DNA from 2 places in the Streptococcus sp. 2_1_36FAA genome. Region 2 is predicted to be linked to the other one. Evidence: predicted binding sites of a transcription regulator. Region 2 holds the regulator's gene; the other holds the start of a gene.
The links. Region 2 encodes Rex, which represses fermentation and respiration genes when NADH is low (regulators of the CRP and FNR family bind a similar motif). Its sites were predicted from a motif close to TTGTGAANTANTTCACAA; they were not measured.

Region 1 (3,414 bases), on a different contig from region 2:
TAGATGTATTCTCCATTGCTATCCTTCTTGTCTGGATTTCCAGCCGTGATACCAGTAACGTGCATCCCGTGAGAATAGCTATCTTTTTCCTTGATGCTATCATCGCCATCAATATAGTTATAGGCATAGACAACCTTGCTGTTATACCATTTACCATAATCAATTCCGGCCTTCTTCTTTGCCTCTTCAAGAGCAGCTTCCGTTTGGTATTTGGCTTTTGAAGGGTCCGAAATACGCAAGACTTCATGGTGGACGTCTAAACCAGAGTCGATAACAGCAACCAAGCGGCCTTCCCCTTTATAACCTTGAGACCATGTTTGAGGAACCTTGATGATTTCATTACTACTGATGCTAGTTGGTTGCTCGTCCTTGCTGACTTTATCTTCTTCCTCAGAAGTCGCAGTAGCAACTGGCTGACCTGTATTTTCTGACGCTACAGCTTCTGTAGTCGCTGGCTTGCTTTCAGGATTTTCAGCCCTAACCTCCTGCTTATCATCTTTCTTCGCAGATGAAGGGCTTGTTACCTCTGCTGTCGAAACAGTCTGTTTTGGCTCTGTAGCTACAGTTGTTTCGCTAGCTACTTGCTTTTCTTCCTTAGTTTCTCCTGCTGATGGAGCTTGAGCATTTGCTGGCTCTGAACTTGAGGATTTGTCTACTTCTTCAGAAGCTTGCGACTTTTCCTCTTTTACTGTCGCCTTATCCGCAGAAAGAGACTCCTGCTCTGACGGATCAGCTGTCGTAACTAGGCTTGACTGCTGACTCGCTTCTGATGTATTAACGGCAGTCTGTTCGTCCGCATTAGCTTGGCCTGAACCAAAAATCAAAGCAGTTCCCAACAAAGCCGAAGCCAAACCAAATTTGAACTTCCGAAGTGAAAAACGTTGTTGTCTTTTCATACAAAACTCCTCAATATTTTTTAACTCATATTATAATAAAAATTGTCTGAAAATTCATACTTTGTTATAAAATGTAACGAAAATGTAATATTCCCGAATGTTTTTCTACTTAATACCTATTTTATAAAGTTTGATGAGTCAATTTGTTTGAAATATAGAACAAAATTAGAATAATATACGGTTTTTAGCACCTTTGTCGTAAGAAATAGTCCTCCTAGCAATCTAGCAGGGAATTACTTTTCGTTGAAAGCGCTTGCTGATCCAAAAACTTTGTGATATAATTAACATATTAATGATAATAACTAAACAGGAGGAACTACTTATGAAAGCAGTTGTTGTTAATCCAGAAAGTACTGGTGTTGAAATTATTCAAAACAAAGAACTCCGTCCGCTTGAAACAGGTGAAGCTCTTGTAGAAATTGAATACTGTGGTGTCTGCCACACTGACTTGCACGTTGCACATGGTGACTTTGGTAAGGTCCCAGGCCGTATCCTTGGTCACGAAGGGATCGGTATCGTCAAAGAATTGGCTCCTGATGTAAAGAGCTTGAAAGTAGGCGACCGTGTCAGTGTCGCTTGGTTCTTTGAAGGTTGTGGCACTTGTGAATACTGTACTACAGGACGTGAAACTCTTTGCCGTACAGTAAAAAATGCTGGTTATTCTGTTGACGGTGGTATGGCTGAACAATGTATCGTAACAGCTGACTATGCTGTCAAAGTTCCTGAAGGTCTTGATCCTGCACAAGCTTCTTCTATCACTTGTGCCGGGGTAACCACTTACAAAGCCATCAAAGAAGCTCAGCTCCAACCAGGCCAATGGATCGTCCTTTATGGTGCAGGTGGTTTGGGTAACCTAGCTGTTCAATATGCTAAGAAAGTTTTCAATGCCCATGTTATCGCAGTCGACATCAACAATGACAAACTTGCCTTAGCAAAAGAAGTTGGTGCTGATATTGTCATCAATGGACATGAAGTTGATGATGTTCCTGGCCTTATCAAAGAAAAAACAAACGGTGGAGCTCATTCTGCTGTCGTAACAGCCGTTTCTAAAGTGGCCTTCAACCAAGCCGTTGATTCTGTACGTGCAGGTGGTCGTGTAGTAGCTGTTGGTTTGCCATCTGAAATGATGGACCTCAGCATTGTTAAGACTGTTCTAGACGGTATCCAAGTCATCGGTTCTCTTGTAGGTACTCGTAAAGACTTGGAAGAAGCCTTCCAATTCGGTGCTGAAGGCTTAGTTGTTCCAGTCGTTGAAAAACGCCCTGTTGAAGATGCCGTAGATGTCTTTGATGAAATGGAAGCTGGTACTATCCAAGGACGTATGGTACTTGACTTCACTCACTAATGCCTCTTTCTATTAAACAAAAAACGGACTACTCTATGGTTAGTTCGTTTTTTTATTGATTCTTTTACGGTATAGGGTTCTTAAGGTTTGTTGCAAAAAAGATCTCACTATTTATGAAGAAAACAGATCTATCACCCTGTTTATACAATAGCGTGCAACAAGCTCTTTTTCATCACTTTATAACTGAAAATACATCATAATACTAAAGCAAAAGACCTAGGGAATAATCCTTAGGTCTCATCTTTATGACTTAAAAAATGCGAAGAAGAATTTTGCATCGCAAACCTTTTGAGTCGTTATTCCAGCTCTATCCCCTTCTCACGGAGATTATCTACACATTCCTCATAGTAGCGGGCATCATGCTCACTGTAGATGGGATTGCCTAGCTTCTCCTCAGGCAAGTCTTCATAAGAAGGGCAGGTCTTACCACGGTAGTTCTTGTCCAGCCACTCTGGGCTGACCCGATAGCCACGACTAGCCATTTCCTCCATAATCAAGCGATGGTAAGCATAGAGATGGTAGGGCGAGTGGGTAAAGACATAGTCCACCGTCGCATGCCTTCTGCCCCAGCCATTGCCACGTAGGGCGCAGCACTCACGATGTTGCCCCAAAAGTTGAGGACGAGGAAGTTGAGGAATCAAGGCCTCATGCCAAAGTCTCATGTAAGTCTCCTTTCAGTAAAGTTAATTTTTGTAAGTAGGTGTTTGGATAAAGAGCTGGCATCTTCCTTGGAAGCCTGACAATAACTGATTATAATTTTATTTAATTGCTTTATTCAGAGCATCCCTTAATTCTTTATCAACTGCATAAATATATAGACCGTTTACGCCACGCGTTAACAAAACATTTAGTTCATTTCGTAATAGTCTTTCACCATAGTTGACTTTTTCACCATTCGCAAGTTTACGGTTTTGAACAGCACCCTTATTTTTACTTTCAGAAATATCATAAATAATTTTGCCGTTTCGATACTTCACAGATGGTCCGATAATAACACCTACATAATTCAAGTCAAATCCCTGAACTGTGAACGTAGAGCCTATTTCATCAATTGTTTGAGGCTGCTCTATCCAAGATAATTTGTCAAATTCCTTCTCTGACTCTAATTGTAGATTCCAAGGAGCCTTCCAATCACCTATTTCAACAAACCATTTCGGAGTTGGTTGTTTCTTA
Region 2 (3,414 bases):
TGCTGATGAAGTTAGATATGGAAGGTATTTCTGTCTCCACAGGATCAGCATGTACTGCTGGAGCGATTGAGCCAAGCCTCGTTTTGTCGGCTTTTTATGGTGAGACATCCCCCCGATTAAAAGAATCCTTCAGAATCAGTTTTTCTGATCAAAATACTGTTCAAGAAGTACAAATTTTAACAAAAAAATTAAAAGAAATTTTAGGAGAAACACATGGCCTTTGAAAAGTCAGTAGCATTAAAAGATTGTTTATACAGTTATGAAGTAAATCCAAATGTTAAAAAATTTACATTAAAGGATAATACCTTTGCCGAAACAAAAGTAGGAAACTTTGAGCTAACTCGCCTCTTAGAAGAAATTCCAAATAGTGGTCAAGGATTTTTGTTGAAGATTATTTTCAATAAAGACCTGTCAGGCTTTAAAATTAATATCACAGATAAATCTGGTCTTCGCTTAGTTAATATTTTTAAATCAGAAGATCAAAAGATTATTCAGCAGAAATTCTACTTTTTGATGGATAGTTTAGTTGAGAGAGAGATTTTTATAAAGACAGAACAATAATCCAACATTCATTCAAGAATAGCAGAGAATATACATGATTGAACTTAAATACTTAGATTCTTATAAGGCCGAACGAATCGTTCGTTATCTTGATTTTGATGAATTCATGCTAGCTTTTTCAGGCTGTGTCACTATTCCGGATAACTTAAAGGTCCTCTCTTTGACTTATAACGGTAAGGAACTTCCCTACGAAGGAAAAATAGGCAATCTCTATCGAACCATGTCACAGTTTGATTTGTCAGCATACGAAAATAAAAAAGAAAACTAAGGATTTTAGTTTTCTTTTTTATTTTTACTTTCTTGGATTATTTTAAAATAGTTGATTTTTTCACAAACTTTCTATAAAATAGAAATGAAAGGACGTGATTTTGTGAAAACTGAAAAAAATTCAAGTATTCCTCGTGCAACTGCCAAGCGTTTATCCCTCTACTACCGTATTTTTAAACGTTTTAATGCAGAAAAAATAGAAAAAGCCAGTTCCAAACAAATTGCTGAAGCAATTGGTATTGACTCTGCTACTGTTCGAAGAGATTTTTCTTATTTTGGTGAACTTGGACGCAGAGGTTTTGGCTACGATGTTAAAAAATTAATGAATTTTTTTGCTGATCTACTTAATGATAACTCAATCACCAATGTCATGCTTGTAGGCGTTGGTAATATGGGGCACGCTCTTCTCCACTACCGCTTCCACGAAAGAAATAAGATGAAAATTGTCATGGCTTTTGACGTTGATAGCCATAAAGAAGTTGGAACAAAAACTCCTGACGGCATTCCAATTTATGGAATTTCTCAAATCAAAGAGAAAATCAAGGACGCTGACATCAAGACAGCAATTTTAACTGTTCCAAGTGTAAAAGCCCAGGAAGTAGCCAATATTCTTGTAGAGGCTGGAATAAAAGGGATCATGAGTTTTTCACCTGTACATCTTCACCTGCCAAAAGAAATTGTGGTTCAGTACGTCGATTTGACAAGCGAACTGCAAACTCTTCTCTACTTTATGAAAAAAGAGCATGATTAAGCACTATAGCTAACCGTCCTTAAATGAGGTCTGTTTCCTCTCGATAACTATAATAGCTATCCCCTCCCACAATTAAATGATCCAATAAAACGAAGCCCATCATTTCGCAGGCTTCTTTTATTTTCTCAGTCACCTGATCATCATCCCTACTTGGCCTAGTCGCGCCTGAAGGATGATTATGGACCAAGATAATTGATGTCGCCATATGCTTAATCGCATAATGAAGAATCTCCCTAGGTTCTGCTAAACTCCGAGTCAGACTTCCAATGAAAATTGTCTGTTGATGAATAATCTGATTTTGTGTGTTCAAATAAAGTGCAACCAAATGCTCCTGTTTTTTATGACTTAATTCCTGTTGCATTTTCTTAGCAAGTTTTTGACTACTCAGTATACGTTCTCCTTCAAAATTCTCCGCTTTTGAAATACGACTACCCAACTCAATCATGGCCTGTAGCTCAATCGCCTTTACTTGCCCTATACCAGATATCCCCTGTAGTTCAGATAGAGTCATGTGACGCAGTTCAGTCAGACTTGATACTGATGCTAAAATTCTACTAGCTATTTGGAATACATTCTCTTTTTTATTTCCTGTACGAATGAGAATAGACAGCAATTCCTGATTGCTTAACTGCTCTGCTCCTAGTCTTACTAATCGTTCCCGTGGTAATAATGATTCCTCTTGAAATGATATACTGTACATAAAAACCTCCTTACAATCTATTTATTCGCAAAAGAAAAAAGGAAAGCATTAAACTTATGCTTCCTTCTTTTTTATTATAAGATTTATAGTTGCATTTGATTGTATGATTTATTGAAGTAGTTCAAAATCTTCTTCGGTGTTTCTTTGTATGGAGTTTCACTTTCTAAAACACCCTTAACAATTGTACGAGAAGTTGCCGCAGCATCTTCACAGGTTACCAAAGTAACCTCTGCTGTACCATCAGCTGCATCATCAACCACATCTACCCTTTCAGGTTCCACGTTTTCAACACTAGTTATTGAATAAGTATAAACTTTATCTTTATCTGTCAGATAAATCTTCATACCAGCTTTTGCTCGATCAAGAGGGGAGAAGAGCATTTCATTGGCTCCCGTAATCCCGAAAACATGGTGGCTAGCTAAAGCATAGTTTCCTTTTCCCATTTGCTGAGTTTCTTTCATAGTACCAGCGCCATAATAAAGACCTGCATTCTCCAGTCCATTAAAAATTGGTAAATTAAGGGATAGTTCAGGAATCGCAATCCCACCGATAACAGGAAGTTGTTGCGCTTTCCATTGAGCATTTAAAACTGCTTCAGTCGATAGAGGCTCAACCTTTTCAAAATTGAAACTACCTTTACTTGCTTTATTCTTCTCAATTTCTTTCTTAGATACTTTAGAAACCTGGTACTTGTTTGTATGCCAAACCATAATCATATTTCTAATTGAAGAATTAAAGATTAGGGCAAGTGCAACTAACAGTAAGATAACCGAAAGAATATTTAATATAATATTACGTCTACTACGTTTCTTCTTGGCTCTTCGTGATCCTCTAGCCATATTTTACTCCTTCTCGTCTTGCAACTCTTCTTTATCATCTGCTTCTACAGTTGTAAAGGTAACAATCTGAGCATTCTGATCAAGACGCATAACCTTAACACCCATTGTAGAGCGACCAGTTTGTGAAATATTTGCAACACTTGTCCGAATAATCACACCAGTATTGGTTATGATCATCAGATCTTCTTGACCATTGACTGTCATTAAACCAGCTAAAGGACCATTTTTCTCTGTAATATTAGCTGTTTTAATCCCTTTACCACCACGGCCTTTTGTCGGATATTCACTAGCAAGAG

Region 1: a site for Rex is predicted at 1,167-1,184, ahead of adhP (alcohol dehydrogenase AdhP). Genes of this name have one in related genera too.

Annotation. Positions count from the first base shown of each region.
Region 1 covers NZ_KI391976.1:48,930-52,343, forward strand. Annotated here, with positions in the region: gene HMPREF0847_RS08110 (S8 family serine peptidase) at 1-896, opposite strand, end outside; gene adhP (alcohol dehydrogenase AdhP) at 1,219-2,241, shown strand; gene HMPREF0847_RS08120 (TIGR02328 family protein) at 2,538-2,903, opposite strand; gene HMPREF0847_RS08125 (DUF2075 domain-containing protein) at 3,000-3,414, opposite strand, start outside.
Region 2 covers NZ_KI391973.1:471,277-474,690, reverse strand. Annotated here, with positions in the region: gene HMPREF0847_RS02320 (cysteine desulfurase family protein) at 1-224, shown strand, start outside; gene HMPREF0847_RS02315 (DUF1831 domain-containing protein) at 214-561, shown strand; gene HMPREF0847_RS02310 (DUF4649 family protein) at 596-829, shown strand; gene HMPREF0847_RS02305 (redox-sensing transcriptional repressor Rex) at 932-1,579, shown strand; gene radC (RadC family protein) at 1,599-2,279, opposite strand; gene HMPREF0847_RS02295 (class A sortase) at 2,363-3,118, opposite strand; gene gyrA (DNA gyrase subunit A) at 3,122-3,414, opposite strand, start outside.